2 regions of the Bacillus paranthracis genome follow, and region 2 is predicted to be linked to the other one. Evidence: riboswitches for the same ligand, from Rfam matches in the RefSeq annotation. Region 2 holds a riboswitch; the other holds the start of a gene.
The links. Region 2 has a riboswitch for S-adenosylmethionine ahead of mtnW (2,3-diketo-5-methylthiopentyl-1-phosphate enolase). Riboswitches for the same ligand answer to the same signal wherever they lie in the genome.
Positions count from the first base shown of each region.

Region 1 (16,695 bases), 2.0 Mb from region 2:
TTCATTTTACTCCTTTTCGCATTACCGAAATACAAAGAGTTACACTTAAAAGAAACTTGGCATTTATACGTTATTTCTTCTTTACTTAACATCATTATATTTTACGGATTACAAACTGTCGGCCTTCAATATATGCCTGCTGGTCTATTTTCCGCCATCGTATTTCTACAACCCGTTTTACTTGGTATTTTCTCGTGGATATGGCTTGAAGAATCAATGTATGGGTTAAAAATTTTCGGGCTTATACTCGGATTTATTGGTGTAGGTGTTATTAGCTCTAGCAGTTTAACTGGACATATTTCTATTATCGGGATTCTTCTCGCGATAGGATGCGCTATTGGCTGGGCACTTGGAACCGTATTTATTAAGAAGACTGGGCACCGCGTTAATTCCATTTGGATGGTAACACTGCAACTTATTATTGGCGGACTTTGCTTAATTGGATTTGGATCAGAGTTTGAAAGTTGGTCTAGTATCGCTTGGAGTATGCCGTTTGTTAGTGTACTACTCTTTATTTCATTCTTTGTTATTGCAATGGGGTGGCTTGCATACTTCACACTCGTTGGAGCTGGTGAAGCGAGTAAAGTTGGGGCTTATACATTTCTCATTCCTCTAATCGCTATTATTGTAAGTTCAATTTTCTTACATGAAGCCATTACTATTAGCTTATTTATCGGACTATTATTTATTGTAGTGAGTATTTGTTTCGTAAATATAAAGCCGAAAGCACTTGCTGTAGGGCAGCGGGTTGAAGTGAAGTAAATTAACATAAGAAGGAGCCTACTGATTGTAGGCTCCTTCTTATAATTATTACCTATTTTTTACGACGTACCATAAAAACACACGTACCTACCGAAGATACAATCGCTAAAATAGATAAAACAATTGCTATCAATTGCATATTACTAGTACCTGCATTCTTTTCTACACTAGACACTTCACCATGTTCTCCTGTTAATGATGTACCTTTTGCAATTGTTGTAAATGAATGTGGTTTTTCAGCTTTTTCATCGCCCGTCCATTCCACAATTTCTCCGTCTTTATATTGTTGGTATGCATCCCAAGCTATTTTTTGTTCTTTATCCGGATTTTTAGCGACGAAAGTAAACCGCTGGAATTGGCCAGGTAAAATCCCTTCTCCTGTTGCTTCCCATACTACAGTTTTCACTTTTCCGGCACTATCTTTTTGCTCTTCCATCCTGGCACTGGTTCATACTGTTGGAATTCCACACCAGACGGTATTTTCAGTGTAACTTTTGTTGTTGCTACATTCTTTTCAACTGGTACTTTTATCGTGTAAGTCTCCCAAGAGCCGATGTCAGAAGTTGCTGGCTTCACAGTGACGTGTGCACTAACAGGTAACGAAAAAATTCCCATTGCAATTACTGTTGCGATCATTGTTGTTCCTAATTTTTTTATGCGTTTCATTTTCAATTAGCTCCTTTTTATCTATACCTACTCTTTATCCCGCTATTCGCCGGGCAGCCCAATTGATGAGGGCTGCTTAAAGTTTCACTTTATCTGCCACCTACAATAAATTTATAATCCGTATCGAAGCTATCAAGCGATTTCGTTAATCCATGTACTTGTATATTCCAGTTGCCTGTCATGTTAATATACATACCTTCTGCTTCATATTCTCCCGGTGAAACTGCCGAAACTTTAAATGATCCTTTTCCCATATTCATATCTAACGATTGAGTCGTTAATATAATTTGTTCCATATCAGTAACAGGTTGTCCGTTCTCATCCTTTAAAGTAATATGGAATATATTTTGTCCTACTCTATTAGGACTTACATTTAGCGTCATTTCATATCCATTATCTAATTGTTTACTCTCTGTAAAAGGTCCAGTAGGAGGCATCGGTGGTGTTTGTACATTTGTCATAAAAGCTACGATTACGAAAATGATAATTCCAATGATAAACTCTACTTTTACCGTAGCACCTAATCCTTGCTCCGCTCTCATTTTCCCTTTCACATAATGAATAATTCCCAATATCCCCATGAAAATGAATAAAAGTATCTTTGCTAATAAAGCTAATCCATACTTCGTATCAAATAACGAGTGGATTGTTGGAATAAAAAATGTACTGTTAAAAAGACCTGTTATGAAAATCACAATGACAGCACATGTTGCCCACGGTGAAAAACGCTTAATCATATCCCAATACATACTCCACTTGTTATCCTCTTTGCGTAAAAGGAGAATAATAGATGATAAACCACCAATCCATAATGAAGCTGCGAATAAATGTAGAAAATCCATAACGACAGCAATGTCTTTAAACTTTAAACCATATGCGTGACTATTACATGCTTTCATAACAAGTATCCCAATAAACAATACTATTGGAATGCTCCATACTTTAAACGACGAAAGCTTCTCACGCCTCATCGCAAAATACGTAACGATTATAAGCAAACTAATAAGAGTTATTTGGGAAATCCATATATATCCAAAAACAGAAAGCTGTAATGTTTCTTTTAATAGTAAAGGATTGAATGCTTCTAGCCATGAAACATCAGCATTTATTTTCGCTTGCAGTGGTAGATTGAATAACAAGCTAATAAATATCCCTAATAAGGAAATCCATATTATGTTCTTACTCCTTGATCGAACCGAGGTTGCATTCCCTTTATACATAATAAGATTAAAGAATAGCACGCCTATAAATAGTGAGAAACTTGTATATAAAATTCCACGTTCCATAATCATATCGATTTGTGGGACGTAACCCATCTCTTCCACTTGTATATCGTCTGCTTTCACTTCTGCTAATCCAATACGGAATGGAATAACTCCTTGAATTGGATGACCATCAGCTGAAATCACTTTCCACTGAATAGAGTACAGACCGTTTTTGAGATTCTCTTTTAATCCGGCTTCTAGTAGCTTTTTATTTTTTGTATCAATATGAGCATCTTTTAAATCGACCCTTTTACCTGATGTATCTCTCACGTACAATGTATTAAAACTTGAAACTTGTATGTCCTCATCGAATTCAATTTTCACAACAGATGGTGCTTTCTTCAATGTTTCATTTTCAGTAGGGTTTGATTTCACAACGTATGCATGAGCAGATGCACTTTTCGGTATCAATATAATAAGCACACATGCAAGTAATAGCCATGTCCCTACCCTTCTCATTACTTTCACAATCATTTCACTTCTTTCTTACTCATCGCTCTATTTTCATGCTTTTAACTTCCTAAGTTTAATTCTCGGGCGAAATATTAACCTAATTAAATATAAATTTCTATACAGTATAACTCTTTATTTCTCTCTCACCTATAAACTTCTAATAAAATAGTAACTACCTGTATAGATACAACTTACATTTTTAAAGTCGATTGTTATTATATCATAAAATATATTTATGTAAGTTCCTGAAGAAGAAAAGTTATCGTGAATCATTTGTGAAGAAAATGTGAAATACATAAATAAAAAGATGTTACTTTATTACGTAACATCTTTTTAAAAATATCTTTTTTCTATTTCTCTTCCGGATAATCACAATACTCTATGATTGTTCCCTCTGTATCCGCTGGGTTAAGATAGATTAGTCTTCTGCCGTGTTTATTCATTCGAAGTGTATGCTCTAACGTTCGAATACCTTGTTCTTTCAATTCTTCTAAAGCTACATCTAAATCATCTACTCGATATGCAACATGATGTACACCTTTACCTTTTTGTTTAATGAATCTGGCAATTGGCGACGTCGTATTATTCGTCGGTGCAAGTAATTCGATTCTATCTCCATCTACTTCAAGAATGGCTACTTCGCTTTCAACACCAGGTGCCTCACTTACGTAACGATCTATTAATGTTCCTAACAATACCTTTTCATAAAAACGTATCGTACTATCTATATCGCGCACTGCGATGCCGATGTGATCAATTGTTTTTTTCATTTTATTTCCCCTACTACTTTATTTTCTCTCATTATTAATAGTAACAAAAAAAGTTATAGAAACAAGTTCTATAACTTTTTTATTTAACCTATTTTCTTATCCGCACTAGCTGCTGGTTGAACTTGATTTTTTGCTTTCATAATGCTAATGACGTACCCGATCAGTCCGCCAATAAGTGCTGGTAAAATCCAACCTAACCCAACTTCATGCATTGGAAGTATTTTAGTAAGAAAATCGTTCACTACTGCTAACTTCATACCAGCTGCATTCAATCCATCGAACACACTTACAATAAATGTAATTAATAAGCTACCTTGATACACTTCTGCTCTTCCTTTAAACAATGGATGAAGGAGCGTTAGGAAAATTAAGACGATTGCTAATGGATAAATCGCGATTAATACAGGAACAGAAATTGCGATTAATTGCGTTAAACCTACATTCGCAACAACTGCACTGAACACTGATAAGATGATTGCTATCTTTTTATACGAAACATTCGGGAATAGTTTATGGAAGAATGAAGAACACGCTGAAACAAGTCCTACACTAGTCGTTAAACATGCTGCTGTAACCATAATTCCTAATATAATTCCGCCGTATGACCCAAAATAATAGTTTGAAACTTTTGCTAATACTGCACCACCATTATCTAAATGACCAAGTTTTGCAACACTTGAAGCTCCCATAAATGAAAGTGCTGAATAGATCATTGCTAAAATAGATGCAGCAATCAATGTTGCTTTTGCACAAACAATCATAATGTCTTTTTTTGTTTTTGCGCCCTTTTCTTTAATCGCATTGATGATAATAATACCGAATACGAATGATGCCAACGTATCCATTGTTAAGTAACCTTCTTGGAACCCTTTAAAGAACGCATGTGATGTATATGCCTCTGCAGGTGCTTGCATTTCTCCCATTGGATGAATAAAAGCAAATACTACTAAAATCCCAATAAACGTTAATTTAATTGGCGTTAAGATTTTTCCTACAATATCGACAATTTTCGCGGGATTTAGCGAAAAAAAACAAGTAATGCTAAAGAATATAATTGTAAAAAGAATGAGTGCTGAAGAACCCATAGCTTCTGGTACAAAAGGCTTCATACCAATTTCATAAGAAACGCTGCCTGTTCTCGGAATAGCGAATAGTGGACCAATCGCTAAATATAAAACTGTCGTAAATACAATGCCGAACACTGGATGTACACGACTTGCTAACGATTGTAAATCTTCTTTACCTGAAATTCCAAATGCTAATACCCCTAGCAACGGTAAACCTACACCTGTTACTAAAAATCCTGCATTAGCAATCCAAACATTCTCTCCTGCCGATTGACCAAGCATTGCTGGGAATATTAAATTTCCTGCCCCGAAAAATAGTGCAAATAACATTAAACCAATAACAACTATGAACGAAAACGGTACTTTATTCGTCATAATATAACCTCCATTCAAAATAACCTATGTCATTTCCAATTTTAACTAATTGAATTTTCTGAATATTTAACTTAAGTATCAACTATTCTTGAACTCATTATAGTTTGATATATAATATTTTGCAATACTATTTTCAAACTTTTCATTCATTTTATAAATATACATTTTTTAACATAGAAATAGACTAAAAAACCAACATGGTCATCCATGTTGGTTTTTCCATTTTTACTATCAATTAATTAAAATTTCGCCGCTACTTTCTTAACGTTCTCTAGACCTTCTTCAACAATTTGTTGTGAGCGATCTGGATATTGGTTGTGCCCTTCAATTACAACAGTCTCTGGATTTGTAATTCCCCAGAATCCAAGTACAGTTGTTACGTAATTAACTGCCATTTCCATAGGAGCCATTTGTTCTGAAGAGTAATCTGAACCACGAGCACCTAACACAACTACTTTCTTACCACCAGCTAAACCTTCTGGGCCATTAGCTGTATATTTAAACGTTTTTCCAGCTTGAGATAAGTATGAAATATATGTGATTAATGGTGCTGGTACAGTAAAGTTCCATAACGGGAATGCAAATACAACTTTATCAGCTTCTAAAAACTGATTTAAATATTGATCTACTGTAGCAACTGCCTTCTCTTCTTCTGCTGTTAATTCCATACCTTGACTACGTTTGTATCCACCTGAAATAGCAATATTTCCGTAATAAGGAAGATCTAATGCAAATAAATCTAACTCTGTAATTTCTGTATTCGGATTTGCTTCTTTATAAGTACTTACAAATGTTTCATACATTTTTGAACTAACTGCTTGCTCCGCTGGACGATCGTTTGCTTTTACAAATAATACTTTTGACATTGTTTTATTCCCCTCTACTTTTGTATTTTCTTCTTTTTTACCAAATAACGAGCTAAATAATCCCATTTTCTTCACCTAAACTTTCTTATCATATTCATTATTCAACATCATAAAAATTCTTATTCTAATAAAAAGTTCCAATTGATACCTTAAGGAAAGTTAATTAAAACTTTTTGTTATTTAATTACCTTATGTAAGTGATTGTAATATAGTCACTTACTTTAGTCAAGTAACTTTTAATAAAAAAATAAATCTCAAATTAAAAACATTTACTAAAATACAATTGAACACCAAATTACAGCCTTATTACTTGTATAATAAAATTAGAGAGGAAAATTCATATTTAGAAAGGATTCATTCATGAGCACGATAGAAAAGATTCAAACTTTTATTATTCTTTTTGCTGTTACATGCGGCATCATACTTGGACAATTTAATGTTATACATATGTATTCAGACAAATTTATTGTTCCCTTTTTATTTTTCATGCTATATGGATTATTCCTTAGCATCCCATTAAAAGAAATAAAAAACGGATTTCACAATTTAAAATTTGCTGGAACAAGTCTTACTATTAACTTTTTATGGACACCTTTACTCGCTTGGGGATTAGGAGCACTATTTCTTTCAGATCACCCAGCACTGTGGGTTGGATTTATAATGCTAATGGTTACTCCATGTACAGATTGGTACTTAATCTTTACTGAAATAGCAAAAGGTAATGTAGCACTTTCTACAGCGATTTTACCAGTAAATTTAATTTTGCAAGTACTACTACTTCCCATTTATTTATTTTTATTCGCTGGTGTTATGAAGACTGTAGCGGTTTCTGTTTTAGTAGAAAGTATTGTTATCGTAATCGTCTTACCATTTTTACTTGCACACGCTACAAAATTCATTATGAATAAACTGAAAAAAGCTGAAACGCTCGAGAATAAACTCATTCCATTTTTCAGCTCTGCCCAAATTGTATTTTTAAGTTTAGCAATCGTAGCGATGTTTGCATCACAAGGTAAATATTTACTACAAAATATGAATGTCGTTTTATTATTACTCATTCCTGTTCTATTGTTCTTCATCATTAATTTTGTACTAGGACAATTTATCGGGCACGTTATGCGCTTATCTTATAAAGATACAGTAAGTCTAAACTTAACAACGTTAGCAAGAAACTCACCTGTTGCTCTTGCTATTGCTGTGACTGCTTTCCCTGACGAGCCTCTTATTGCACTTGCACTCGTTATTGGACCGTTAATTGAACTGCCAGTACTTGCTTGTGTTTCACAGGTGTTGTTACTTATTAAGAAAAGACGGCAATATATATAATAAAAAACGTCCTATAGCAGGACGTTTTTTATTTTTGAAAAATCTCATACAACACTTATTTCTTATTTATCATTACAAATGAAATAACCGAAACTAGAAACGTAATAATACCAATTATAATAAATACAATAGAAGCTGAAATTGACTCTAAGGAATATCCCGTTATTGCAATTCCAACCGGGGTTGATACTAATAATAACGAATTTAAAAAACCAAAAAATCTTCCTTGCACTTCATTTGGAATTAACTTTCTATACAACACTCCAAAATATATATTACTTACCCCAAATGCAATTCCTGACAGAAAATAATAAACTGAAAATAATACCGGATTTAACGTCGTACCCATTGCAGCATTAAAAACCCCCATAATAGCTGTAAATATAAAAGCAGTCGTAATCGTTTTATATGTACGAATCTTTTTCGTAATAAATGCTCCTATTAAAATCCCTATCGGTGATGCCGCAAAAACTATACTATACCATCCCGTAGAAAGGTCCATTTCTCTAACAACTATTACTTGTAGCGAAAGCATACACGCCGCTCCAAGTAAATTAATAAGCGCAGCGCTCATAAGCAATGTTTTCAATGATTGATTACTATTAAATATGGAGAAACCCTCTTTAAAGTCTTCGTAAAAAGGCTTTTTCTTTTCTACTTTTAATTCACGTGGAAATTTAATTTTCATTAAAATTAAAAATGATATAAAAAATGTAATTGCATCTAACAAAAATACTCCATGAAAATTAAAAATACTAATTAAAAAGCTAGCCATTAAAGGAATAGCTACCGATATGGTTTGTATTGATATTTGCCTCAGCGTAATCGCCTGTTGAACATGCTTTTCTTCCACATATGTTACTAATGCTGCATTTGAAGCCGGAGTAAATAAAGCACTCCCAATTGAGCGTATTATAAGTAAAATTAGTAACGGAATGTATAGCATTTTATTATAAAATGCTATAACTGCAATTAAAATCATGACGATACATCTCATAACATCCGCAATTATCATAAGCTTTCTTCTCGACATTCGATCTGCTAACGTTCCTGTTACAGGTGCAAATAAAATCGCCGTCGTCGCAATTGCAACGTTTACTCCAGAAACAAGTAATGGAGAGTTCGTTAATTTCATTACCCATAACGGTAAAACGAGCGTAACCATAGAATTACCTATTAAAGAAATGCAACTTGCTAAGAAAAAATACGAAAAAATTTTATTGCTCCAAATACTTGTGCTATTCTCTTTTAAATCCTCAATTTCATTATTCACTGCATCCTCCATTTTCCTCTTGTATATTTTCTTTAATTCTTCCTCACCACCTTTCAAAACCTCTATTTAAATGAGAAAAAACCTTCTTCAAAATAAGAAGAAGGTTTACTTATAACCGCATCTTATCTATTAGGAATTTTAGATCCTACAGGATTTAGCACCTTTATATCACATAAGGTTGCTGAGGCTTCGAAGGGCCAGTCCCTCCACCTCTCTTAATAAGAAGTTTTTATTTAATTATCTAAATTCATTATATTTTACATCAAAATAATTTCAATATGTTTTTTTATACAGTTAAAAGAAGATGACATCTATCATCTTCTTTTAACAATTTTGTCGTTACGTTAACAAGACCTTTCTAATTAAAAATGATAGGAAACGTAAATATAACGAAAGCTGCCCAAAGTCCGTAAATTGGTAAATACTTCGTAACGGCATCTTGGATAGCTGTCGGTCCTGATTTGCTTTGCAAGAAACGCATATAGGAAAACATAATCCAAATTAAATTTGCCCAGATCAGTATGTTTACCCCTAAAACAGCAAGTCTATTAGGTGTAATCCCGTAAGAAGAAAGTCTGAATACAATGGCTGATAAAGCGACAGTGTCAATAATAAGCGCCAGAACAATTAAGGCAAAATTTATATAATCTGAAATGTTCTTTTTCTCATCCGAATCACTCTCAACGATAGAAAATATGGTAACGGCCAACACGCCAAGGAGTATTCCGTTGAAGGCCATTAAGAAATTGCGGTCCAAGAAAGGATTTTTCCCGACCCATATAACCGTTATAAGATAGATTAGCAACGTAATCAAGACAAGTGGACTAAAAATTTTAGATATGTATGGTGTAATATTTTTAGCAAGTTTAAGATTCATTGATACTAAATATGCAGCCACAATAGCAAGAGCAGCAGCACCAAATAACACAACATTACTAAAATAGAATTCTCCTATATCCAAGTCAACAAAGCTAAATAAACGCATGGTGAATACTGCTAGAATCATTCCGCTAACTGCCATGCTGGCGTAGAGAAGGGCATATTCCAAATTAAATTTAATATAAGCTAATCTTGTACTGCCTTTTGAATATTCATTTCCTGTAAACGCAAGTCCTACCAAGATCCATAAAAATATAGGAAGATGTAAATAAGCAAGGATAATACTGTCTTTATAATTTAATGGCAACGTATTAAGATATATCCCGGAAATTAGGAACAACGCTATAAGGGAATAAATAATACTTTTTTTCGGCGTATTATGGTAGACAAAATAAGCGACAATAAAGGGAATTACACCAAAAGCTAGGTTAATTGGAGCAATTGCTTCTTGTTCGACAAAGTAGAAAATGATTCTGGTGCTTATCCCGGCCAGAATAGCTAACATGCCCATAAATAAGAAACCTTTTTGAAACAACGACTTTTTTTCCGCATTTGCCGTCTCCTTGAAATGTAACCTTTCATACCAGGCAGCTAGCACCTGAGAATCAGAGTTTTCATCCCATGCTTGTGAGAATGACTTTTTAAAAGCTTTCGGGTCTTTTCTATACATTCTCTCCAACTCATGAGGGTTATCCATATTTTCGATAATCAAATTTTGATCGTTCATAGCTTTACCTCCTCTAATAAAAAACAGCTTTGTTCCCTTTCTATAAAAAGCATCTCACCGATTTATTATGATAATGATTTTAATACATTATTTATTGTTTTACAATAAATAATTATCAATTATAAAGATTTTTTTATTGTATATTTTATTTCAAACAAAAATATATAGTACTACTTATTCAAAAAAAATATCCTATAGAATAGACTTTTTTAAGCGTCTATTCTATAGGATATAATTTAATTATCATATTTTTATTTGTTAAAACAACTTAATTCTCAAATACAAAATTAATCTTATTATCTTTCCACTCTAATTTCGCATCAAATGTTTTCTCGCCCTTTTTAAAGCCTTTAATTAAATCGGTCTTTTCACCTTTTAATAGCTTTGTCATATTCTTTTGCGAAATTGTTTTACTTAATATCTTCTTCGAGATGGTAAAGTCACATTGTGTCGTGTTGTAATTAGAACAGCCGTAAAACGTTGACTTATCAATCACATCGCCATCACATTTTTTACAGCTACCAACCTTTTTACCTGTTGTAAATTTCGATCCTTTTCGCTCAATCGATTCAACATGCAATCCAGTAAAGTCCCATTTCTCTGACATTTCCACTGCATCTTCAATAATTTTAGCTGATAGCTTTTTCGTTTGTTCCATAAATGTAGCTGGTGAAGCCGTGCCTTCACCAATTTCTGCAAGGCGCTGCTCCCATTTCGCTGTCATTTCTGGTGAAGCTAGTATTTTGTCACCGATTGCGGTAATTAATACTTTCCCTTTATCGGTCGCATACACTTGGTTCTTCTTCACATCTATATATTTACGGTCTTTCAGCATCGTAATAATTCCAGCGCGAGTTGCTTCTGTGCCTAAACCTTCTGTTTTCTTTAATACTTTCTCCAGCTCTTCATTCTCTAAATACTTACCAGCTGTTTTCATTAACGTAATAAGTTGTCCTTCTGTATAACGCTTCGGTGGTTGTGTTTTTCCCTCTTTCACTTTCACTTTTACAACTTTTCCTTCTTCACCTTCAGCTACAATTGGAAGAATGGTTTCGTCATCTTTATCGTCTTGGAAAATAACTTTACGCCAGCCTTCTTGAATTTGCTGTTTTCCTTTTGAAATGAATTCAGCACGTTCATCTACAAGCGTTACAATCGTTGTATAGTCAAAGATTGCAACTTCATAGTGAGCTGCTATAAGTCTTCTAACAATCATATCGTAAATTTTCTTTTCATCACCTGATAGTCTGCTTGGATTTGTAACTTGCTCTGTCGGAATAATGGCGTAGTGATCTGTTACTTTCTTTTCATTCACATAACGCTTATTATTCATAATCGATTCAACCGGAGCTGGTAATAAACCTTTATATTCATCAAACTGACTTAACTTCTGTAAAATATCAGGGAACGTTGCTGCCTCTCCTTGGGTAACATAGTTGGAATCCGAACGAGGATAAGAAACAATCCCTTTTTGATATAGTGCTTGCGTTATATCAAGCGTCTTTTTCGGTGAAAACTTAAAGGCTTTATTTGCCGTTGCTTGCAGTGATGATAAGTTAAATAAAAGCGGCGGCTGAAATTCTTTACGCTCCGTTTTCATTTCCTTCACTACTGCCGGTTTACCTTGGCAAAATGCCGCAATTTTATTCGCCATATCAGGGTCTTTTAAGCGGGATTCACTATCCTTCTCCCATTTCCCCTCATACTTCTTTCCTTCTATATTAAAGGTTGCGAACACTTCCCAGAACGGCTCTGACTTAAAGTTTTCTATTTCCTTTTCACGCTTTACGATTAACGCGAGTGTCGGTGTTTGTACACGACCAGCTGAAAATACATCATTCATTCCTTTTTTCTTTAACAAAATACTAAACACACGTGATGCATTCATACCAACAACCCAGTCAGCACAAGATCTTGTGTATGCTTCATAATACGTATTAATCGTGTCTGATTCATCAAGCAAGTTTTTAAATCCTTGATAAATAGCTTGTTTCGTTAAAGATGAAATCCAAAGACGTTTCATCGGCTTTTGCACGTTGCAAAGGTTAATAATATTTCGTACAATCAATTCCCCTTCACGCCCAGCATCGCCCGCATGAATAATTTCTGTTACCTGAGGATTATGTAACAGCTGTTTCACAACGTTAAATTGTTTATACTTCGACTTTGTTACTTCAAATTGAAATCGTTCAGGAATCATCGGTAACGTATCAAGTGACCATTTTTTCCACTCTGCGTGATAATGTTCTGGATTACATAACTGCGTCAAATGACCAATTGCCCATGTACAGTACGCTCCATTTGGAAATAACTCATTCGCTTCTACTTCTAAATATCCATCTTTCCGGCGATATTTAAACTGTGAAACAAGAGCCAAACCTTGATCTGGTTTCTCGGCAATAATTAATTTCATTTTATAACTCCCTATCTGTATTCCACTGTTACTTTCATTGTCTATCTGTTTAGAAGCGATGATAAAACAACAATCTTATTTATCATTCGCGGGTTGTCCCGAGTAATGGGATAACTATAATATTATACGCTTATTCTTTATTGCTTCACAATAGAAACTCATTATATAACACTTTCTTTCACATGTTCACACGTAAAAAAATCAAACGCCACCTTGCTTTCATTTATGAAATTGTGCAGATAATATGCAGATATAAATAAGCATAAGTACTCTCTATATGAACATATGATGAAGTGAATGATAGGACAGGGAGGTATCATGATGTTTGCTTATACATTAACTGCCTTAATGCTTTGCTGTATCTCAATTATTATTACATCATATATTTCGAAACGTAGTGGTACCCTAATGGAGTATATGGTATTTATTATGTCTTTTAGTATGAGTATCGGTTTAAGTATAGGTTTTTATTTAGGTATTCTATTTAAAGGAGAATTGCTATATTCTACTTTGCTTGCGATTTTAATTAGTGGTTGTATCGGCTTTTTAGTTGGTCTACGTTTTCATCTATATACTGCTTTAGAAGGAATGTTCTCTGGGGTAATGGCAAGTATGATGGGAGCAATGATTACAGAAATGCTAAATGCGCAACAAGCTCATAGTATACTGTTTATCAGCCTTTTATTTACTATAACGATTACTATGTCATTTATAATTCAAATTTTATCAGAAAGGTTTTCTACTGTGATCCACCGATGCTTTTTGTTATTGCTTTCAATTAGTGTTGTAATTATTGTTTCGGTATTCATAACATTCCCCGATTTTACTCCTTCAACTTCACACGAGTATAAACAACATATGCACTAACACTTAAAACAAAATTATTAAATCAGAAACCTTAGAAGAAGCGATACTTTTAGGTATGCAAGAGGATTTCTCTGTAACGAATGTATTAGCAGTTCTCCTATTTATTAGGGCTTTATTTCTTAAGAAACAATAACACTGTGATTATTAAATTAGAAAAAGGTAACCAAAATCCTCTTCACAAAAAAACGTATGATTGTGTATAATAAGAACTAATGTTCCTTTCGGGGATTCACTAAACCTAAATTACACTTATATATCAAATAGAAGAGGATTGATATACCATGAAAATTGATAGACCCAAAATTTCACCAGAGTTATCTTCAAAAAATTTTCAAGATATTTTTTATGAAGAAGATCCTACACTAGAAATGTGTGAAATTATCGATTCCACTTTCGAAAATGAATCTGTGGATAGAGTACGATTATATGATGCCGTGATAAAGAATTGTAAGTTCACGAATACAGACTTTAGCAATATTGATATTACAGATGTTTGTTTTGAAAACTGTGATTTATCAAATGTTAATTTAAGCAATTCTTCTGTTCACAGAGTTGAATTTAAAAACAGTAAATTAATCGGGGTTAATTTTACAGAATCTAGCTTAGGAAATGTTAAATTTGAGAATTCTATTTTGAACTTAGCTGCATTTGGAAATTCTAAACTAGAAAAGATTGTATTTAATGAAACTTCATTAAATAGTGCAGATTTTTTTGACTGTAAACTAAAAAAAGTTGAATTCCAATTATGTAGCCTTGACGAAGCTAATTTTGACCAGACATCACTGAAGGGGATCGATATTAGCTCTTCTAATTTTAATACTCTGACAGTTTCAGTGAGCGATTTAAGGGGATGTAAAGTATCTACATATCAAGCTGTTCAGTTTGCGACTTTATTAGGATTAATAATTAAAGATTAGTATTTCGAAGATAAAAAGAACCCTATCCCGAATCATGGATTTTTTAATTGTCCACGATTCGAGATAAAGTTCAAATAAATTAGTGATGACTTTCTTATTATTTAACTACAGCTTGTTTTCCTTTGACATGTTCATTATTTACACTCATAAACGCTTCAATCTCTTCAACTTCTCTAATGATATCTTTTGACAAGTTTTCGTATCCGTCTTTCGTTACAAGAATATCATCTTCAATACGAATTCCAATCGATTCTTCTTCAATATAAAGACCAGGTTCAATTGTAATAACCATGCCTTCTTCTAATACTCTATCTTTGTATGTCCCTACATCATGCGTATCTAAACCAAGGAAATGGCTGACACCATGATAATAATATTTTGATAACTCTTCATCTTCTTGAATTAAACCAACCGCTTTACACCCTTCTGCAAGTACTTTTTTAGCATGCTCATTTAATGCAGCGAACTTTAAGCCTGGCTTAATAATCTCTGTTGTTTCTTTCAATGCTTTTAATACGATATTATAAATTTGTTTTTGGCGACTAGAGAATGTTCCATTTGCTGGGAATGTATAACTAATATCAGCGTTATAGTAGTCTTTTTGAGCACCTAAATCTAGTAATACTAAATCACCATTTTGAATTTGCGCATCATTATCTTCATAATGAAGAACTGTAGCATTTTTCCCACTCGCCAAAATTGTATTGAACGCATGATGCTTAATGCCAGATGATTTCAGTGTAAAATCAAATTGAGCTTCTAATTCATACTCCATCATGTCTGCTTTTGCATGCTTAAGTACGTTGTAAATACCGTCTTTCGTTACAGCAATCGCTTCTTTCATAATTTCAATTTCTTCTTCTGTTTTAAACACTCGTAATTCACAAATATTTGGATATATATTACCAATTGTTACGTGGGGGTATTGTTCTCTTACATGTTTAGCAAACGCTAATGTTTTTGTCTCTGTACCATTCCACTCACGACGCTCTAAATCTAAAAATAGATGCTTCACATTTTCTGTAAAAAATATATTTGACATTGTCTTTTCAAAGCTATCTAAATATACAACTTTCTTTATACCAGAAATTTTCTCTGCTTCTTCTTTAGAAACTGTTTTACCGACCCATTTTTCCATTACTGGATCTGATTTTTCAATGAAAAGTGTCTCTTCTACACAATTCCCAAACTTTTTCAGCATAAAAATAACATTTGGTTCATCGATTCCTGTTACATAATAAAAATTCCGATTCGGCACAAACTTATAATGTGCATCCGCTGACATATGAGGTGCTTGACCAGCAAATAAAATTGTAATCGATTCATCTGGTAATGTGTTTACTAATCGTTCTCTATTTTGAGCAAAAAATGTTGATTTCATAATAATCCCCCTAGCGTTCTATGTATGATTAAAAAAATAATTATCTAATCAATTCATTTTATTATTGTTACAATTTTTCGTCAATTTTTAACCTTTTTAGATGGTGTTGACATAATTAAAATTACACGTTACAATAACTATACATTAGTAAGCAACTAATATAATTAAATTAAACTAGAGGTGAAACAAATGAAAAACATTTTATTCCGTATTAACGAATTATCAAAAAAAGAAAAAGCAACTGGATTAACAGTTGATGAAAAACAAGAACAACAAATGTTGCGTCAAAACTATACACAAACATTTCGTGGAAGCTTAGATTCCATTTTATTAAACACAAAAATTGTTGATCAAAATGGTCTTAACGTTACGCCAGCGGCATTACAAGATGCTCAAATACGTTTAAAATTAAGCAAATGAGTTCCGCGTTAAAGAATTTTAATAAAACATAAAAAGAGCTGGATTTCCTATATAGAAATTCCAGCTCTTTTTATTGTTTTTTCTAATTTAGCATAGGAACGATACATAGCAATTCTCCACGATACAATCATCGCAAAAGCGAGTAAGAAAAACATTCCACTTAACTCTGCTAAGTCAATCGATTGACTTAAATACGATTTCATTACTACTCGCACTGCTAATAATCCAACTAAAATAAATATGAATGCTTTTGACGGTTTCATATATA
Region 1 is NZ_CP101135.1:1,850,718-1,867,412, reverse strand. It holds gene NLJ82_RS09485 (DMT family transporter) at 1-762, shown strand, start outside; partial or broken gene NLJ82_RS09480 (YcnI family copper-binding membrane protein) at 815-1,428, opposite strand; gene NLJ82_RS09475 (copper resistance CopC/CopD family protein) at 1,518-3,167, opposite strand; gene NLJ82_RS09470 (VOC family protein) at 3,497-3,916, opposite strand; gene brnQ (branched-chain amino acid transport system II carrier protein) at 4,000-5,358, opposite strand; gene NLJ82_RS09460 (FMN-dependent NADH-azoreductase) at 5,598-6,290, opposite strand; gene NLJ82_RS09455 (arsenic resistance protein) at 6,585-7,550, shown strand; gene NLJ82_RS09450 (MFS transporter) at 7,606-8,835, opposite strand; SAM riboswitch class I at 8,943-9,048, opposite strand; gene NLJ82_RS09445 (DUF4153 domain-containing protein) at 9,182-10,429, opposite strand; gene topB (DNA topoisomerase III) at 10,698-12,842, opposite strand; gene NLJ82_RS09435 (hypothetical protein) at 13,164-13,709, shown strand; gene NLJ82_RS09430 (pentapeptide repeat-containing protein) at 13,991-14,626, shown strand; gene NLJ82_RS09425 (aminopeptidase P family protein) at 14,724-16,007, opposite strand; gene NLJ82_RS09420 (DUF896 domain-containing protein) at 16,197-16,427, shown strand; gene NLJ82_RS09415 (CcdC family protein) at 16,475-16,695, opposite strand, start outside.
Region 1: it holds a riboswitch for S-adenosylmethionine, as region 2 does, so the genes downstream of both, NLJ82_RS09450 (MFS transporter) here and mtnW (2,3-diketo-5-methylthiopentyl-1-phosphate enolase) in region 2, are expected to answer to the same signal.

Region 2 (16,695 bases):
ATAATTTTTTAGAATTTTTAACTTTATGTTGAAGACTATACCAAGAATAAAAATCACTTGTCAACATTTTATTTGTATAATTCTGGACGTCGATCCGCAAAAACTGGAATTCCTTTGCGTACTTCTTTAATTTTCTCGAATGTAAGCTCTCCAAATAGAATTGATTCTTCTTCATTTGCTTCTACAACAACTTCGCCCCAAGGATCGACAATTAAAGAATGGCCAGCAAACTCATTATTTGGATCCTTCCCTGCCCTATTACATGCTACAACATAACACTGATTTTCAACTGCTCTTGCTTGTAATAGTAAACGCCAATGCGCTAAACGAACTAATGGCCATTCAGCTACAACAAATAAAACTTTTGCACCTTTAGCAGTATGAACGCGCATCCACTCCGGAAAACGAATATCATAGCAAATGGTGCCGGCGCACTCTACATCATCTAACTTAAATTCACCAGTACGATTTCCAGCGATTAAATATTTATGTTCATCCATAAGCTGAAATAAATGCACTTTACTATATTCATTGACTAGTTCTCCTTTATTCGTTACAACATACATTGTATTTGTAACACCTTGTTCCGTTTGCTTTGCTATAGAACCACCAACAATATGTACACCATATTGTTTCGACCATTCTATCAACTTTTCTTTCGTTTCCAATCCATCCCTATCTGCAATTTCAGAGAGTCTCGTTAAATCATAACCTGTTGTCCATAGTTCTGGTAAAACAATAACATCTGGTCTTTCTTTCATCGCTTCACTTATTTTATTTTTAGCATTCTCAATATTTTTTTCTACATCTCCAAAGACAATATCCATTTGAATACATGCGACTTTCATTTTTTCAGCCCCATTCTTATTTTTTTCTTTACAAAATACTGGAAAGATTATATCATTTGTCACTAGAATTGTAACAACTTTCAAAAGAGGTGGAAAGTATGAAATCATTTCAACCTTCTGAGATAGTAACATCATTGCCAACACAATTTTTCGCTTCACTTGTTGCAAAAGTTAACAAAGTTGTAGCAGCTGGTCACGATGTTATTAATCTAGGTCAAGGTAATCCAGATCAACCAACACCGCAGCATATCGTAAAAGCTTTGCAAGATGCTGCAGACAAGACCATTCATCATAAATATCCGCCATTTCGCGGACATGAAAGCTTAAAAGAAGCCGTGGCAACATTCTATCAACGTGAATATGATGTAGTAGTAAATCCGAAAACTGAAGTTGCTATATTGTTTGGTGGAAAGGCTGGATTAGTAGAATTACCAGTTTGCTTTACAAACCCTGGTGATACCATTCTCGTTCCCGATCCAGGCTATCCAGATTATTTATCAGGAGTTGCTTTAGCGAAAGCACAATTTGAAACAATGCCGCTTATTGCAGAAAATAAGTTTTTACCGGATTATACAAAAATTGACGACTCTATTGCCGAGCGTGCAAAATTAATGTTTTTAAACTATCCAAATAATCCGACCGGTGCTACTGCATCAAAAGATTTCTTTGATGAAACCATTCATTTTGCTAATAAACATAATATATTAGTCGTTCATGATTTTGCTTACGGTGCGATTGGATTCGATGGTCAAAAACCTGTTAGTTTCTTACAAGCAGATGGTGCCAAAGATACAGGAATCGAAATTTACACATTATCGAAAACTTTCAATATGGCTGGCTGGCGCATCGCTTTTGCGGTAGGGAATGAAAGTGTCATTGAAACAATTAACTTATTACAAGATCATATGTATGTTAGTATTTTTGGTGCCATTCAAGATGCTGCCCGCGAAGCACTATTAAGTTCACAGTCTTGCGTCATAGACCTTGTAAATAGTTACGAATCTCGAAGAAACGCTCTTATTTCAGCTTGTCACTCAATTGGTTGGAATGTAGACATTCCAACAGGGTCATTTTTTGCATGGCTTCCTGTTCCAAAAGGATATACTTCTGAGCAATTTTCTAATATTTTACTAGAAAAAGCACATGTCGCAGTTGCTCCTGGTGTTGGATTTGGTGAGTATGGTGAAGGGTACGTCCGTGTTGGTCTCTTGCATACAGAAGATAGATTACGAGAAGCCATTAATCGAATTGATAAATTAAATTTTTTCAAAAAGTAATTGACAACATGAAAAATATCTGACAAAATTCAGTTATCTTAAAAATTTAAACATTTCTAAATACTTCTTATCAAGAGCAGGTGGAGGGACGAGCCCGACGAAACCCGGCAACCGATCTACAATTGTAGACACGGTGCTAATTCTCGCAGCATTACGCTGACAGATAAGGAGCTGGTTGTAAAAAAACCTCTCCTTAGCTGAGAGGTTTTTTTATTTAACTAGGAGGTTATAACAATGAGCGGAATTATAGCGACATATTTAATCCATGATGATTCACATAACTTAGAAAAAAAAGCTGAACAAATTGCACTCGGTTTAACAATTGGCTCTTGGACACATTTGCCACATTTATTGCAAGAACAATTAAAACAACATAAAGGCAACGTCATTCATGTTGAGGAATTAGCTGAACATGAACATACCAATTCGTATTTACGTAAAAAAGTAAAACGCGGAATTATTAAAATTGAATATCCGTTATTAAATTTCAGTCCAGATTTACCAGCTATTTTAACAACTACATTCGGAAAGCTATCTCTTGATGGCGAAGTAAAATTAATTGACTTAACTTTTTCAGACGAGTTAAAAAAACATTTTCCTGGTCCAAAATTCGGGATAGATGGTATTCGAAATCTTTTACAAGTACATGATCGTCCCCTTTTAATGAGTATTTTTAAAGGAATGATTGGACGAAATATTGGGTATTTAAAAACGCAATTACGCGATCAAGCAATTGGTGGTGTAGATATCGTAAAAGATGATGAAATATTATTTGAAAATGCATTAACACCACTTACGAAACGCATCGTATCTGGAAAAGAAGTTTTACAATCCGTATATGAAACGTACGGACATAAAACGTTATATGCCGTAAATTTAACAGGACGAACTTTTGATTTAAAAGAAAATGCGAAACGTGCAGTGCAAGCTGGAGCCGATATTCTATTATTTAACGTATTCTCTTACGGACTAGATGTACTACAATCACTTGCAGAAGATGATGAAATCCCAGTTCCTATTATGGCACATCCTGCTGTAAGTGGTGCTTATTCAGCATCCAAGTTATATGGAGTTTCATCACCATTATTACTTGGAAAGCTACTACGTTATGCTGGGGCTGACTTTTCATTATTCCCATCTCCATACGGAAGTGTTGCGCTAGAAAAAGAGGAGGCTCTTGCTATCTCAAAATATTTAACTGAAGACGATGCATTTTTCAAGAAGAGCTTTTCTGTTCCGTCTGCTGGTATTCATCCTGGTTTCGTTCCCTTTATTGCACGAGATTTCGGTAAAGATGTTGTTATTAATGCTGGTGGCGGAATACATGGACATCCAAATGGGGCGCAGGGCGGCGGTAAAGCTTTCCGTGCTGCAATTGATGCTACTTTGCAAAATAAACCACTCCATGAAGTAGATGACATAAATTTGCATAGCGCACTACAAATATGGGGAAATCCCTCTCATGAGGTGAAATTATGAGTATTCAAGTATTTTGTGATTTCGATGGCACGATTACAAATAATGATAACATTATGTCCATTATGGAAAAATTCGCACCACCAGAAGCTGAAGAAGTAAAGAATAGAATTTTATCACAAGAGCTATCTATTCAAGAAGGTGTTTCTCAATTATTTCAATTCATACCTACTAATCTGCACGATGAAATTATTCAATTTTTAATAGAGACTGCTGAAATTCGTAACGGTTTTCATGAATTTATACAATTTGTAAATGAAAACAACATTTCCTTTTATGTTATATCAGGTGGAATGGATTTCTTCGTCTATCCACTCTTACAAGGACTCATTCCAAAAGAGCAAATTTACTGTAATGAAACAGATTTTTCAAATGAATACATTACGGTGAATTGGCCTCATCCTTGTGATCGTCTTTGTCAAAATCATTGCGGATTATGTAAATCATCACTCATCCGTAAATTGAGTGATACGAATGACTTCCATATTGTAATTGGAGATTCAATTACCGATTTACAAGCTGCGAAACAAGCGGATAAAGTGTTCGCTCGTGATTTCCTTATTACAAAATGCGAAGAAAATCATATTTCTTATACAGCATTTGAAACGTTTCACGATGTTCAAACTGAATTAAAACATTTGTTGGAGGTGAAATTATGAAACAACTTTTTCGTCAATGGTATGACTTAAGCGAGATAAAAAAAGAATTAACAACACGAAATTGGTTTCCAGCAACGAGTGGTAATATTTCTATAAAGGTTAGTCATGAACCACTCACTTTTCTCATTACAGCAAGCGGTAAAGATAAAACAAAAACGACTCCAGATGACTTTCTACTAGTAGATCATCTAGGGGTTCCCGTATTAGAGACTGAATTACGCCCTTCAGCAGAAACAATCTTGCATACACATATTTATAACAATACGAATGCTGGGTGTGTCCTTCATGTTCATACAACTGATAACAATGTTATCACAAATTTATATAGTGATGCAGTCACACTTCAAAATCAAGAAATTATTAAAGCTCTCGATATTTGGGAAGAAGATGCAACAATTCACATTCCTATTATCGAAAACCATGCTCATATCCCAACGCTTGGAGAAAACTTCCGCAAGCATATACAGGGAGATTCGGGGGCAGTATTAATCCGTAACCATGGTATTACCGTATGGGGCCGAGATAGCTTTGATGCAAAGAAAAGATTAGAAGCTTATGAGTTTTTATTCCAATTTCATATAAAACTATTATCAATTCAAGGAGGCGTTTCTAATGGCGCAAATTCGTATTCATGAAATAAATACTCGCATTGAAAATGAAGTGGAAGTATCAAAATTTCTACAAGAGGAAGGCGTTTTATATGAGAAATGGAATATTTCCAAACTTCCTACTCATTTAAAAGAAAATTACTCATTAACAGATGAAAACAAAGCTGAAATATTAGCTGTGTTTTCAAAAGAAATTGCTGATGTTTCAGCACGCCGAGGTTATAAAGCACATGATGTAATTTCACTTTCAAATAGCACACCTAACCTTGACGAATTATTAATTAATTTTCAAAAAGAACACCATCATACTGATGATGAAGTTCGCTTTATTGTTAGTGGTCATGGCATCTTTGCCATTGAAGGAAAAGATGGGACATTCTTTGACGTTGAACTTGAGCCAGGCGATCTCATATCTGTTCCTGAAAATGCAAGACATTATTTTACCTTGCAAGATGATCGTCAAGTTGTAGCTATTCGTATTTTTGTTACAACTGAAGGTTGGGTTCCAATCTATTAAGGTAGTTAGTTGAATAAAAGGTCTTGGACCCCCTTTTCCAACCTTTTATTCACTCTACATATATACATCCTCCTATGGAACAGGCTTATTTCATTTTGAAATAAGCCTGATTTTTTATGGTTCTAACCGTATTATTCCTTCTTTTCAGTACAATCTCTTCCTTCAATTTTTCAAGTATATTTATTAATACTTTTTGAACATTTATTGAACTTTTTTTGAATTTTTTCTGAAAATTCTGTTTTATATATGATATACTACAATTAACTAAGAAGGAAAAAATATCGCAAACAGAGGGGGATAATCATGAGTTTACTTATCGCACTTATACTAGGGGTTACGTGTGGAGCACTTCCTATTATTCTAGGAGCTATTATGGAAGAATTAGAAGTTGGTGTTTTAGGTTTTGTTGCATCTTGTGTAAGCGCTTTATTTTTTGGTTTGTTCGGTGCTATTCCTGTTTCAATTCTGTGTGCATTTTATATAATACGCCATGCTCGTACAAAACAATTTGGTCCTAATCACATCGCACAAGTTATTCCATTCCCAATGGAACGATGCCGCCGTGCTTCTAGCTTATAATTACAAAATTAAAAATAAAAGTCCTCAAATGAGGACTTTTATTTTTTTTCTTCTAGAAATTGAAACAATTCTTGTAGGTGCAAAGCGTCTTCACTATAGCTAACAGATACATGATATATACCATCAATCTCCGCTTCCATGTAAAGGTCAACTCCATCTCGATCATATTTCAATGCCAAATAAAATTCCATTTCTTCTAGCATCTTTTTTGAAGTTCGAATAACGTAATGCCCTTTCTCATCTCTTCCATATTCGAAATTCGGTTCAAAATCATATTTTTGTTTAAAAGCTTCTTTTTGTTTTTCATTAATTTGTATACATGTTGCTCTTTGTACAGTATCAATCATCTCATCAAATTTTTGAAGATCCATCTCATTTACCCCCTTACATATTTTTTGTATAACACTTGTGTTCCGCTATTTTCTTCCCCATCTTTTATTAGCTCTTCATACAATTCCTTCGCCAAACTTAAACCTGGTACTGGCAATTGTAATCTTTCAGCCTCATCTAACGCGATCTTCATATCTTTCATAAAATGCTTTACATAAAAACCTGGTTCAAAATCTTCCTTTAACATTCGAGGAGCTAAATTACTTAATGACCAGCTACCTGCTGCTCCCGTTGAAATACTCTCCAATACTTTATCAGGATCTAATCCAGCCTTTTTTGCATAAGCAACAGCTTCACATACTCCAATCATATTAGAAGCAATCGCAATTTGATTGCACATTTTTGTATGTTGTCCACTTCCAGCAGGCCCTTGCAACTGAATATTTGTTCCTAGTTTTTCAAATAACGGTAAACATCTATCATATATTTCTTTCTCTCCACCGACCATAATTGCGAGTCTTGCTTCTTTCGCACCAACGTCTCCTCCAGATACAGGTGCATCTAACGTATATACATTCTTACTTTTACCGGCTTCATTAATACGTTTTGCCAATGTTGGTGTAGATGTCGTGAAATCAATTGCAATCGTACCTTCATTTGCATTCTCCAAAATTCCATCTATCCCAAAGTACACTTCTTCTACATCATGTGGATACCCAACCATAGTCATTACAACATCAACTTGCTTTACTAACTCTTTCGGTGTATCACACCAATTTGCACCATCTTGTACTAAAGAGTCTGTTTTCGATTTTGTTCTATTATATACATATACTGTATGACCGTCTTGCATGAAATGACGCACCATACTTTTTCCCATTACACCAATACCAATGAAACCAATTGATACATTTTTATGTTTCATTTTCTCATCCCCTTTGTTCTAATAAATCACTTACCATCTTTCGGAAATCTTTATTGAAGTCATCATCCATACTATTTTTCACATTTGAAAATAAAATAACAAAAGTCCCTTTTTCTTTATTAAAATTATTGAAAGTGTTCCAACCAGATAGTACACCATGATTATGAAAATAATCCGGATATATGTAAAAACTAAATGCATATTTTCGTTCTGGTGAAGGTGAAAACATCGCTTGTATACTTTGTTCAGAAAGAAGTTTTCCATTTATAATTGCTTCGTCTAATTTCTTCATATCTCCAACTGTCGTATACATCTCACCACAACCATATAGCCAATCCATGCCTACCTTCTGCGCTGGTACAAGCTCTTGATTTTTTTTCACATAACCCTTTGTAAAATTTTTATCTCCAGGTACCATATTTCCCATACCAGATTCATGCATATCTGCTTTTGCAAATATATTTTCTTTTATATAATCTCCTAAAGGTTTTTTCGATATATGTTCTATTATATAGGCAAGCACCATATAATTATAATCTGTATATCTCCAACCTGTTCCTGCAGGAAATTCTAAATTTTGACGTCCAATCCAATTAATTAACTGTAAACGGGAAGCAGCATTAACATTGCCTTTTGCGTGTTCAGGTAAACCAGAGGTATGCGTTAATAAATGATATAACGTAATATTTTTATTCTCCGGAAATGAAGGAATATATTTATTTACATTATCTTGAATATTTAGCTTACCTTGATCCTGCAGTTGTAAAATAGATGTAGCCACAACTGTTTTCGTAATAGAACCGATACGATATTTTGTGTGAGGCGTATTTTCTATTTTATTTTGAACATCAGCATACCCATATCCTTTATTCAATATAACATGCTCTTTATCTGTTACCAAAACTGTTCCATTGAATTGCTTTCCGACTAAATATTGATCTAATTTTTGAGATATGCTAGCGTAATCAATTTGCTTTTCTTTTTCTTCTTCTATATTCTCTTGTACTTCTGATTCAACAGCAGGATTCACCTTAGTTGTTAATTCTTTATTTTCCTTTATATTAGAATTATAGAGAAAATAGTATACTCCTCCACAAACTAAAGCACATATTGAAACTATCATCATTATTTTTTTTATCATTTTGTTCCTCCATAATTCCTTCGTTCAAAATCCCCCCTACACTCTATTATCAAGTAATAAAAAAAAATCGCAACAATTTGTTGCGAAAAATCACTTTTTTTCTTTTCTATATACACACACTTGATTTTTTCCATTTTTTTTCGCTTCATATAATGCAATATCCGCTCGTTGCATTAATTCTTCTCTTGTAATCCCTTTTTCATATAATGCAACTCCAAAGCTCGCTGTTAATTTCGAAATTCCTGAGAATTGCTTTGTTTCAATGAAAAATCGTAATGATTCCGCAACTTGAAATGCTTCTTTTTCTACTGTATTCGTTACTAAAATAATAAATTCTTCTCCTCCCCACCTAGCAAATACATGTTGCTGCTCCACTTTAGATTTCATGAGCTCTGCAAGCTCAATTAATGCTAAGTCACCAAAGTCATGGCCATACGTGTCATTTACTGCTTTAAAATTATCTATATCAAATAAAATAAGTGCTATGTTTTCATTATTACGCATCGCATTATCCCATTCTGCCTCGAGTATTTGTTGGAATTTCAAACGATTATAAATCTCTGTTAACGAATCTATCATAGCAAGTCTTTCTTGTTCTTGATAGATTTCATCTAATTCGGTAATCTCTGTACACTTCACAATAAATCTTGATAAATCTTCTGGCAATGGTGTCGCACGCAATAAAAAAGTTGACACTTCCCCTTCATAGTTGGACATCTTAATTCTTCTATCATATGATAATGTATCATCTAACCATGTTATATCATGAGTTGTTGAATAGTATCCATTTTCTCTAATAAGATGTTCAGCAAATACTAAATGTTGCTCACGATAAGCAAACAAATTTTCATATCCGAAAAACTCTAAAAAATTTGTATTACAATCAACAATCTCATCGTCTTCTACTATAAATAATAGATCATTTCGAAAATCAAACATCGTTTGAAGTAGTTCTTGTTGCAAACTTACTTGCCGCACTAAAGAAAGCTGATATAAACTTTTATTTACTTCCTCTAACACCATTTGCGGAGTCACAGGGGCTATCACAATATTACGTATTCCTAACGTAAGCACCTCTGCAAACTCGCTTGTTATTTGTTGATCCCAAATGACAATAAATGTACTCTGTGGATTATACATATTCTTTATATATTTTATTTGAGAAAAATCTGTTACATACATAATTACAATATGTGGTTTAGTCCTCTGAAATAATACTTCTCCTTCTTCAAAACTATTTGCTATAAACATACATTTTGGATGGATATTTTCTATCGTTTGTTGATGTGTGCATCCATTTTCTATATAAAGGACATTTAACTGAAGATCTTGTAATACATTTTGGAAAACCGTATTCTCTAATAAAAAATGTAGTATGTTCATCACTAGTCTTCACTCACTTCATATATCTTGTTCTACAGAATTCCTCACAAACATTTTATAAAAAACTGTTCTCTAAAAACTTTAATGAGTGAGGGATACATGTTAACAAGCTAATTGAGAATGTTATCTTTGCTTTTTCACTCTATAAATTCCTTTTTTAGTGTATGATTATAGGAATTGTATCGTTTGTATGAATGCCCTAGCTTCCGCTTGAAAACTTGACAATTAAAATAAAGATATTATATTCTTAAATTCGATAACTTACAAAATGTAAGTAGAATATATTACATGTATTTTTTTCATAATTTGATATGTAATTTGGAGGATATATAATGACAAACGAAAACTTTTTTAATGTTTTATATGAACGCACATCTACACGTGCATTCAACCCAGAGAAAGAAATTTCATCTACAGAGTTACACGAGATTTTAAAGGGAGCTGCCCAAGCACCTTCCGCTTGGAATTTACAGCATTGGAAATTCCTTGTATTCCAAGGTGAAGATGTACAGAAACGATTACATCCAATTGCTTATAACCAACAACAAATTCTTGATGCTTCTGCTGTAGTCGCTATTTTAGGTGATTTAGAAGCTTATAAAAACGTTGAACCCGTTTATGGTCCAATTGTAGAACAAGGATTTATGAAAGAAGAAGCAAAAGAACGCTTAGCTAAAAATATTGAGTCTGCATATGCCCGTGAGCAATTCCCAAGAGATGCAGCCTTTTCAAATGCATCTTTAGCAGCAATGCAACTTATGCTTGCAGCTAAAGCGACTGGCTGGGATACTTGTGCGATTGGTGGTTTCAACCCACAAGCACTTACAGAAGAATTCAATGTTTCATCTCGCTACGTACCAATTATGCTTATTACAATTGGGGAATCCACTTTAAAAGGCCATCCTGCACCACGAATGAGCGTAGAACAAGTGAGTGAATGGGCAAAATAATAAAGCGAAACTTGAATCAGTGTGAGGGTCTTACTGCCCTTTCATACGAATAAAAAAGAAACGAAGGTAATTTCATTACCTTCGTTTCTTTTTTATTCTGTCACACATCCGTAATACTAAAATGTATGATTCGACATCCACACATAAAAAACAGTAAATTTCATGCTATTCGCATACATATAAATGACGTTTCGTGTCGAATTTTGTTAAAGTATCGAAATATAACCGTGTGTTTTTGTTACAATTATGATACAATGATAACAAATAGATAACAAGAGAGGGATTTTCATTGAGTTCATACGGAAGCTTTATTGCACTTTTATGTTACATAGTAACTGTACTGCTTCTATATTTTATTGGCGATGCTGCAAATATTTCAGTTTTACAATTTCCAAAAGAAGAAGCATTCCAATTAGAATCAGAAAAACATACTGCACGATCCATTGTACCGCTACTGTTAGCTCTTCCTGTATATATCATCGTTTTATATAAAAGCAAAAAAGTGTAAAGGCTACCTATTTCATTCATTTCGGTGGTCTTTACACTTTTTTGTGATATCTATCCTATTTTAAACATCATTCCGTAATAAACACCCAGCTAGTCTTTTAAAATGAGAAATTCCCCTAGAAAAAATTCCACTCTCTGTCCAGTCACTCACTACCGAACTTACATAGATTATAAGTGTGAAGGGGGTGATGAGGATTATGTTTGGATCATTTGGATGCTGTGATAACTTTAGAGACTGTCATCATCATGAAAGAGAGTGCAGACATCATGAGAAAGAGAAAGAGAAAGAAGTAGTTAGACCACAACAACCAGCTGTATGTAACGTACTTGCTAGCATTTCAGTTGGAACAGAGCTTTCTCTATTAAGCGTTAAAGGTGTTGGATCTTTCAACAATGTAATTTTTGAAGGTTTCTGTAACGGTGTTGCTCTTTTCTCTGCTTTAGCTCGTAATAACAATGACAAAGATAACAAAGATAACAATAAAGACGATAAGCACAATCAAAACCGAAATACTTTTACTGGTATTTTACGTGTATGCCCAGCTGATATCGTTGCTATCGCTATCTAATTTTGTTCCTTATCTTCAAAAGTAAGAAAATAAGTTTTACTTTTCTCATAGAAAAAACCTGAGACCGATTTCAAATCGACTCAGGTTTTTTTATTGATTATATACTTTTAACTAGTTCAACAACTTCTTCAGCAGTTGACATCATTAATGCTTTTTCTGCTAATGTTTCCATTTCTGCTTTTGACAACTTGCTTAGTTGTGTTCTTGCAGGAAGAATAGATGTTGCACTCATACTGAACTCATCTAAACCTAATCCTAATAATAATGGGATCGCAAGTGAATCTCCCGCCATCTCACCACACATACCAGCCCATTTGCCTTCTTTATGAGCAGCATCGATAACCATTTTTACAAGACGTAAAATAGATGGGTTATATGGTTGGTATAAGTAAGATACTTGTTCGTTCATACGGTCTGCAGCCATTGTGTATTGAATTAAGTCGTTTGTTCCGATAGAGAAGAAATCAACTTCTTTTGCAAATTGATCTGCTAATACTGCTGAAGCTGGGATTTCAACCATCATACCAACTTCAATAGAATCAGAAACAGTTGTACCCGCTTCTACAAGTTTCGCTTTTTCTTCTAATAGGATTGCTTTCGCTTGACGGAACTCATCAAGAGTTGCAATCATTGGGAACATAATTTTTAAGTTACCGTATACGCTAGCACGAAGTAATGCACGAAGTTGTGTACGGAACACATCTTGCTCATCAAGACATAAGCGAATTGCACGGTATCCTAAGAATGGGTTCATTTCTTTTGGTAAATGTAAGTATGGAAGCTCTTTATCTCCACCGATGTCAAGTGTACGAACAACAACAGGTTGACCTTCTTTTACACCTTCAAGAACTGCTTTATACGCTTCGAACTGCTCTTCTTCTGTTGGAAGATTATCACGGCCCATGTATAAGAATTCTGTACGGTATAAACCAACGCCTTCTCCGCCATTATCGATAATACCTTGTACATCATTTGGTGTTCCGATATTTGCAACAAGCTCAACGTGATGTCCATCACTTGTTACAGTAGCTTGATCTTTTAATTTTGCCCATTCAGCTTTTTGCTCTTCAAATTTCGCTTTCTTTTCTTCAAACGAGCGAAGAGTTTCTTCTGATGGATTAACAATTACTTCTCCATCTAAACCATCGATGATTACGATATCGCCGTTTTGGATTTTCTCCATAACAACTTTCGTACCAACAACAGCTGGAATTTCCATAGAGCGAGCCATAATTGCAGAGTGAGATGTACGTCCACCGATATCAGTTGTAAAACCTTTTGCATACTTACGGTTTAACTGAGCTGTATCAGATGGTGTTAAATCTTCAGCAATAATGATTACTTCTTCAGAAATTGTACCAGGATTTGAGAAGTTAATGCCTAGTAAATGTGCAAGAACACGTTTTGTTACGTCACGAATGTCCGCAGCACGTTCTTTCATATATTCGTTATCCATGTTTTCAAACATAGAAATAAACATTGATGCAACTTCATCCATTGCAAATTCAGCATTTACTTTTTCACTATTTACTTTATCTTTTACTGGGTTTACTAGTTCTGGATCATTTAACACTAATAAATGTGCTTCAAAGATCGCAGCTTTGTCAGCACCTAGCTCAGCAAAAGCGTGGTCTTTAATAGCTTCTAATTCTGTTTTTGCTTTCTCAAGCGCAGCTTCTAAGCGTGCAATTTCTGCAGCTTCGTTTGTAATTGATTTCTTTTCGATGTTAAATTCAGGATTTTCAAGTCTGAAAGCCTTTGCAATAGCAATCCCACTTGATGCAGCGATCCCTTGAATGTTAAGAGTCATTATTCTCCTAATCCTTCGTTTTTCATAGTTTCTTCGATAGCTGCTAGTGCTTGAGCTGCATCATCACCATTTGCAGTGATTTTAATTTCCGCGCCTTGTTGAATACCTAAAGACATAACGCCCATGATTGATTTTAAGTTAACGTTCTTTCCGTTATACTCTAAGTTAATGTCAGAACCAAATTTGCTTGCAGTGTTTACAAGTAGAGTTGCTGGACGAGCATGAATTCCTGAGTCGCTAGTTACTTTAAAGATTTTTTCCATGATAATTTATCTCCTTTAAATTACAGTATTTTTTTAGTTGTATAGACGTGAGTACTACATCATCTATTGTATATAATAGGCGATGTTCGGTCAACCACATCACCTATTATAATTATAAACATTTTGCGTCAAATTCCTACTGAATGTCAATAATAGCGTTTTCGCCCTTCTTAACATTTCCATCTTTTTTCAATTCGACTTGCTGCCCTTGCTGTAAATTCGTAAATACAATTGGTGTAATGATAGATGGTGCATTTTCTTTTACAAATGCAAGATCTACTTTTAATAATGGTTGTCCTTGTTTCACTTTGTCACCTTGCGCTACAAGTGCTTCAAAACCTTCACCATTTAATTTTACAGTATCAATACCGAAGTGGATTAAAATTTCTTTTCCACCTTCAGATTGAATACCAATTGCATGCTTTGTAGGGAATACGTTGACAATTTCACCGTTAACTGGAGAAACTACTGTTCCTTCTGTTGGCTCAATTGCAAATCCATCTCCCATCATTTTTCCTGAGAATACTTGATCCGGCACTTCTGTAATAGGTAGGATTTTCCCTTCAATTGGTGAAACGATTGTTTCGTTTTCATCAACTTTTTGAGGAGCTTCTTCTACTTTTACAGGCTCTGCTTTTTCAACATGAGGTGTACGACCTGACATAATATCATGAATTTGTGATTTTAATGTGTCAGATTTCGGTCCAAAAATAGCTTGAATGTTATTTCCAACTTCAAGTACACCAGCTGCTCCAAGTTCTTTCAAGCGATCTTTATTTACATTCTTTTGTTCGTTAACTTGAACACGTAAACGAGTAATACAAGCGTCTAAAGAAGCAATGTTTTCTTTACCACCAAGTGCTACTAATACTTCACGAGGAAGTTCACCTGCTTCTGCTTTTCCTGCACCTTCATTCGCATTTGCAACTTCACGGCCAGGTGTTTTTAAATCCCATTTACGGATTGCAAATCGGAATCCGAAGTAGTAAATAACCGCTAGTACAAGACCAACAATAATTACCCACCACCATGCCGTACGGCCTGGTAGTACACCGAATAATAGGAAGTCGATTAAACCACCAGAGAATGTCATACCAATTTTAACACCTAAAATTTGCATTGTCATAAATGATAGACCAGCGAATACAGCGTGAATTCCGAATAATACTGGTGCTACGAATAAGAATGAAAATTCAAGTGGCTCTGTAATACCTGTTAAGAAAGATGTTAATGCAGCAGAACCTAAAATACCAGCTGCTAATTTTTTATTTTCTGGGCGTGCTTCATGGTACATTGCTAAAGCTGCTGCTGGAAGACCGAACATCATGAACGGATACTTACCAGTTGTAAATGTACCTGCTGTTAATTCTACACCGTCTTTTAACTGTGCCATAAAGATTTTTTGGTCACCACGAATTAATTCGCCAGCCGCATTTGTATACTGACCGAATTCGAACCAGAACGGTGAATAGAAAATGTGATGTAATCCAAATGGAATTAATGAACGTTCAATTAAACCGAATATGAATGCTGCTAATGTTCTATTTGCATCAATCATTTGATGTGAGAACGTGTTTAAGCCACCTTGAATGTATGGCCAAACGAAGCACATGATAATACCTACTATTAAAGAGAATGTTGCAGTTGCGATCGGTACGAAACGCTTACCTGCAAAGAAACCTAAGTATGATGGTAATTCAATGTTGAAGTATTTATTATAACAATATGCCGCTACTATCCCGACGATAATACCACCAAATACTCCTGTTTGTAGCGTTGGAATTCCTAATACGTTTGCATATGCTGGATCGGTAAATCCAATTTTTACTGGATCTGCTCCAGAACTTGTTACTTTCACTAGCTTATCTACTTCTAAGAACACACTCATCGTTTTGTTCATAATTAAGTAGCCAACGAATGCTGCTAAACCAGCTACTCCGTCTCCACCAGCTAAGCCAATTGCTACCCCAACTGCGAATAGTAATGCAAGGTTAGCGAAAATAATATCACCAGATTGTTCCATAATTTTTGCTACCATTACGAACCAATCTGCTTTTAAAGCAGGAATAACATTTGTTAACTGTGGATTTTGAAATGCATTACCAAATCCAAGTAAAATACCTGCTGCCGGTAAAATCGCTACTGGAAGCATAAGCGCTTTTCCGACTTTTTGAAGAACACCAAAGATCTTCTTAAACATGGAAACCCTTCCTCTCTTATCTATATTGATACCTTCCGACAAACGCCAAAAAGGCATGAGGAAAAAAAGATAGAACGATAGCTATACAAAGGGTAGTATATCCCTTTCTCTAGCTTACATTCCTTACTTTTCTCCACTCATGCCTGATCGAATCAGTAACACGTGTCAAAAATAGGTTTACGTATAAGTTCACTATAATTAAGGCAAACGTTTTCGTTTTATACCTTAATGTGTTTGTCGAAATTTGTATAACTTTGCAATAGTTATTATACATAACTATTGTAAGCGATTCAATGATTTTTTTTAACGTTTTCATTTTCGACAAAAATATATGTCATTTTACACATGCTCTGCCTTCACTAAGCGCTGCAGGTGCATCGTTAAATATATACTCTCTGCTTCATAAACAGGAAGTTGCAATTCTTTTTGCATAACCTTAACTAGCTTCCAAGCTAAATTATAACAGACAGGATATTCCGCCTTTAATAAATCAGCAAAACTTTGCGATTCCTCTACTTTTTCTCCTTTTTTCACCCTCTCAATAGCATATTGAAGATGACGAATAAGGCGTAAATAGTGAATACTTTCTTGGTCTAATGTAATTTGTAAGTTCGTCTCAATTAAAGATACAAGCTGTGCGATGAGACGGGAGT
Region 2 is NZ_CP101135.1:3,816,413-3,833,107, forward strand. It holds gene NLJ82_RS19605 (carbon-nitrogen family hydrolase) at 69-932, opposite strand; gene NLJ82_RS19610 (pyridoxal phosphate-dependent aminotransferase) at 947-2,125, shown strand; SAM riboswitch class I at 2,190-2,295, shown strand; gene mtnW (2,3-diketo-5-methylthiopentyl-1-phosphate enolase) at 2,360-3,604, shown strand; gene mtnX (2-hydroxy-3-keto-5-methylthiopentenyl-1-phosphate phosphatase) at 3,601-4,260, shown strand; gene NLJ82_RS19625 (methylthioribulose 1-phosphate dehydratase) at 4,257-4,895, shown strand; gene NLJ82_RS19630 (1,2-dihydroxy-3-keto-5-methylthiopentene dioxygenase) at 4,873-5,385, shown strand; gene NLJ82_RS19635 (hypothetical protein) at 5,689-5,964, shown strand; gene NLJ82_RS19640 (DUF3909 family protein) at 6,003-6,335, opposite strand; gene NLJ82_RS19645 (NAD(P)-dependent oxidoreductase) at 6,341-7,219, opposite strand; gene NLJ82_RS19650 (serine hydrolase) at 7,224-8,360, opposite strand; gene NLJ82_RS19655 (GGDEF domain-containing protein) at 8,451-9,743, opposite strand; gene NLJ82_RS19660 (nitroreductase family protein) at 10,076-10,693, shown strand; gene NLJ82_RS19665 (hypothetical protein) at 10,983-11,201, shown strand; gene NLJ82_RS19670 (DUF3915 family protein) at 11,398-11,769, shown strand; gene ptsP (phosphoenolpyruvate--protein phosphotransferase) at 11,867-13,579, opposite strand; gene ptsH (phosphocarrier protein HPr) at 13,579-13,842, opposite strand; gene ptsG (PTS glucose transporter subunit IIABC) at 13,979-16,042, opposite strand; gene glcT (glucose PTS transporter transcription antiterminator GlcT) at 16,382-16,695, opposite strand, start outside.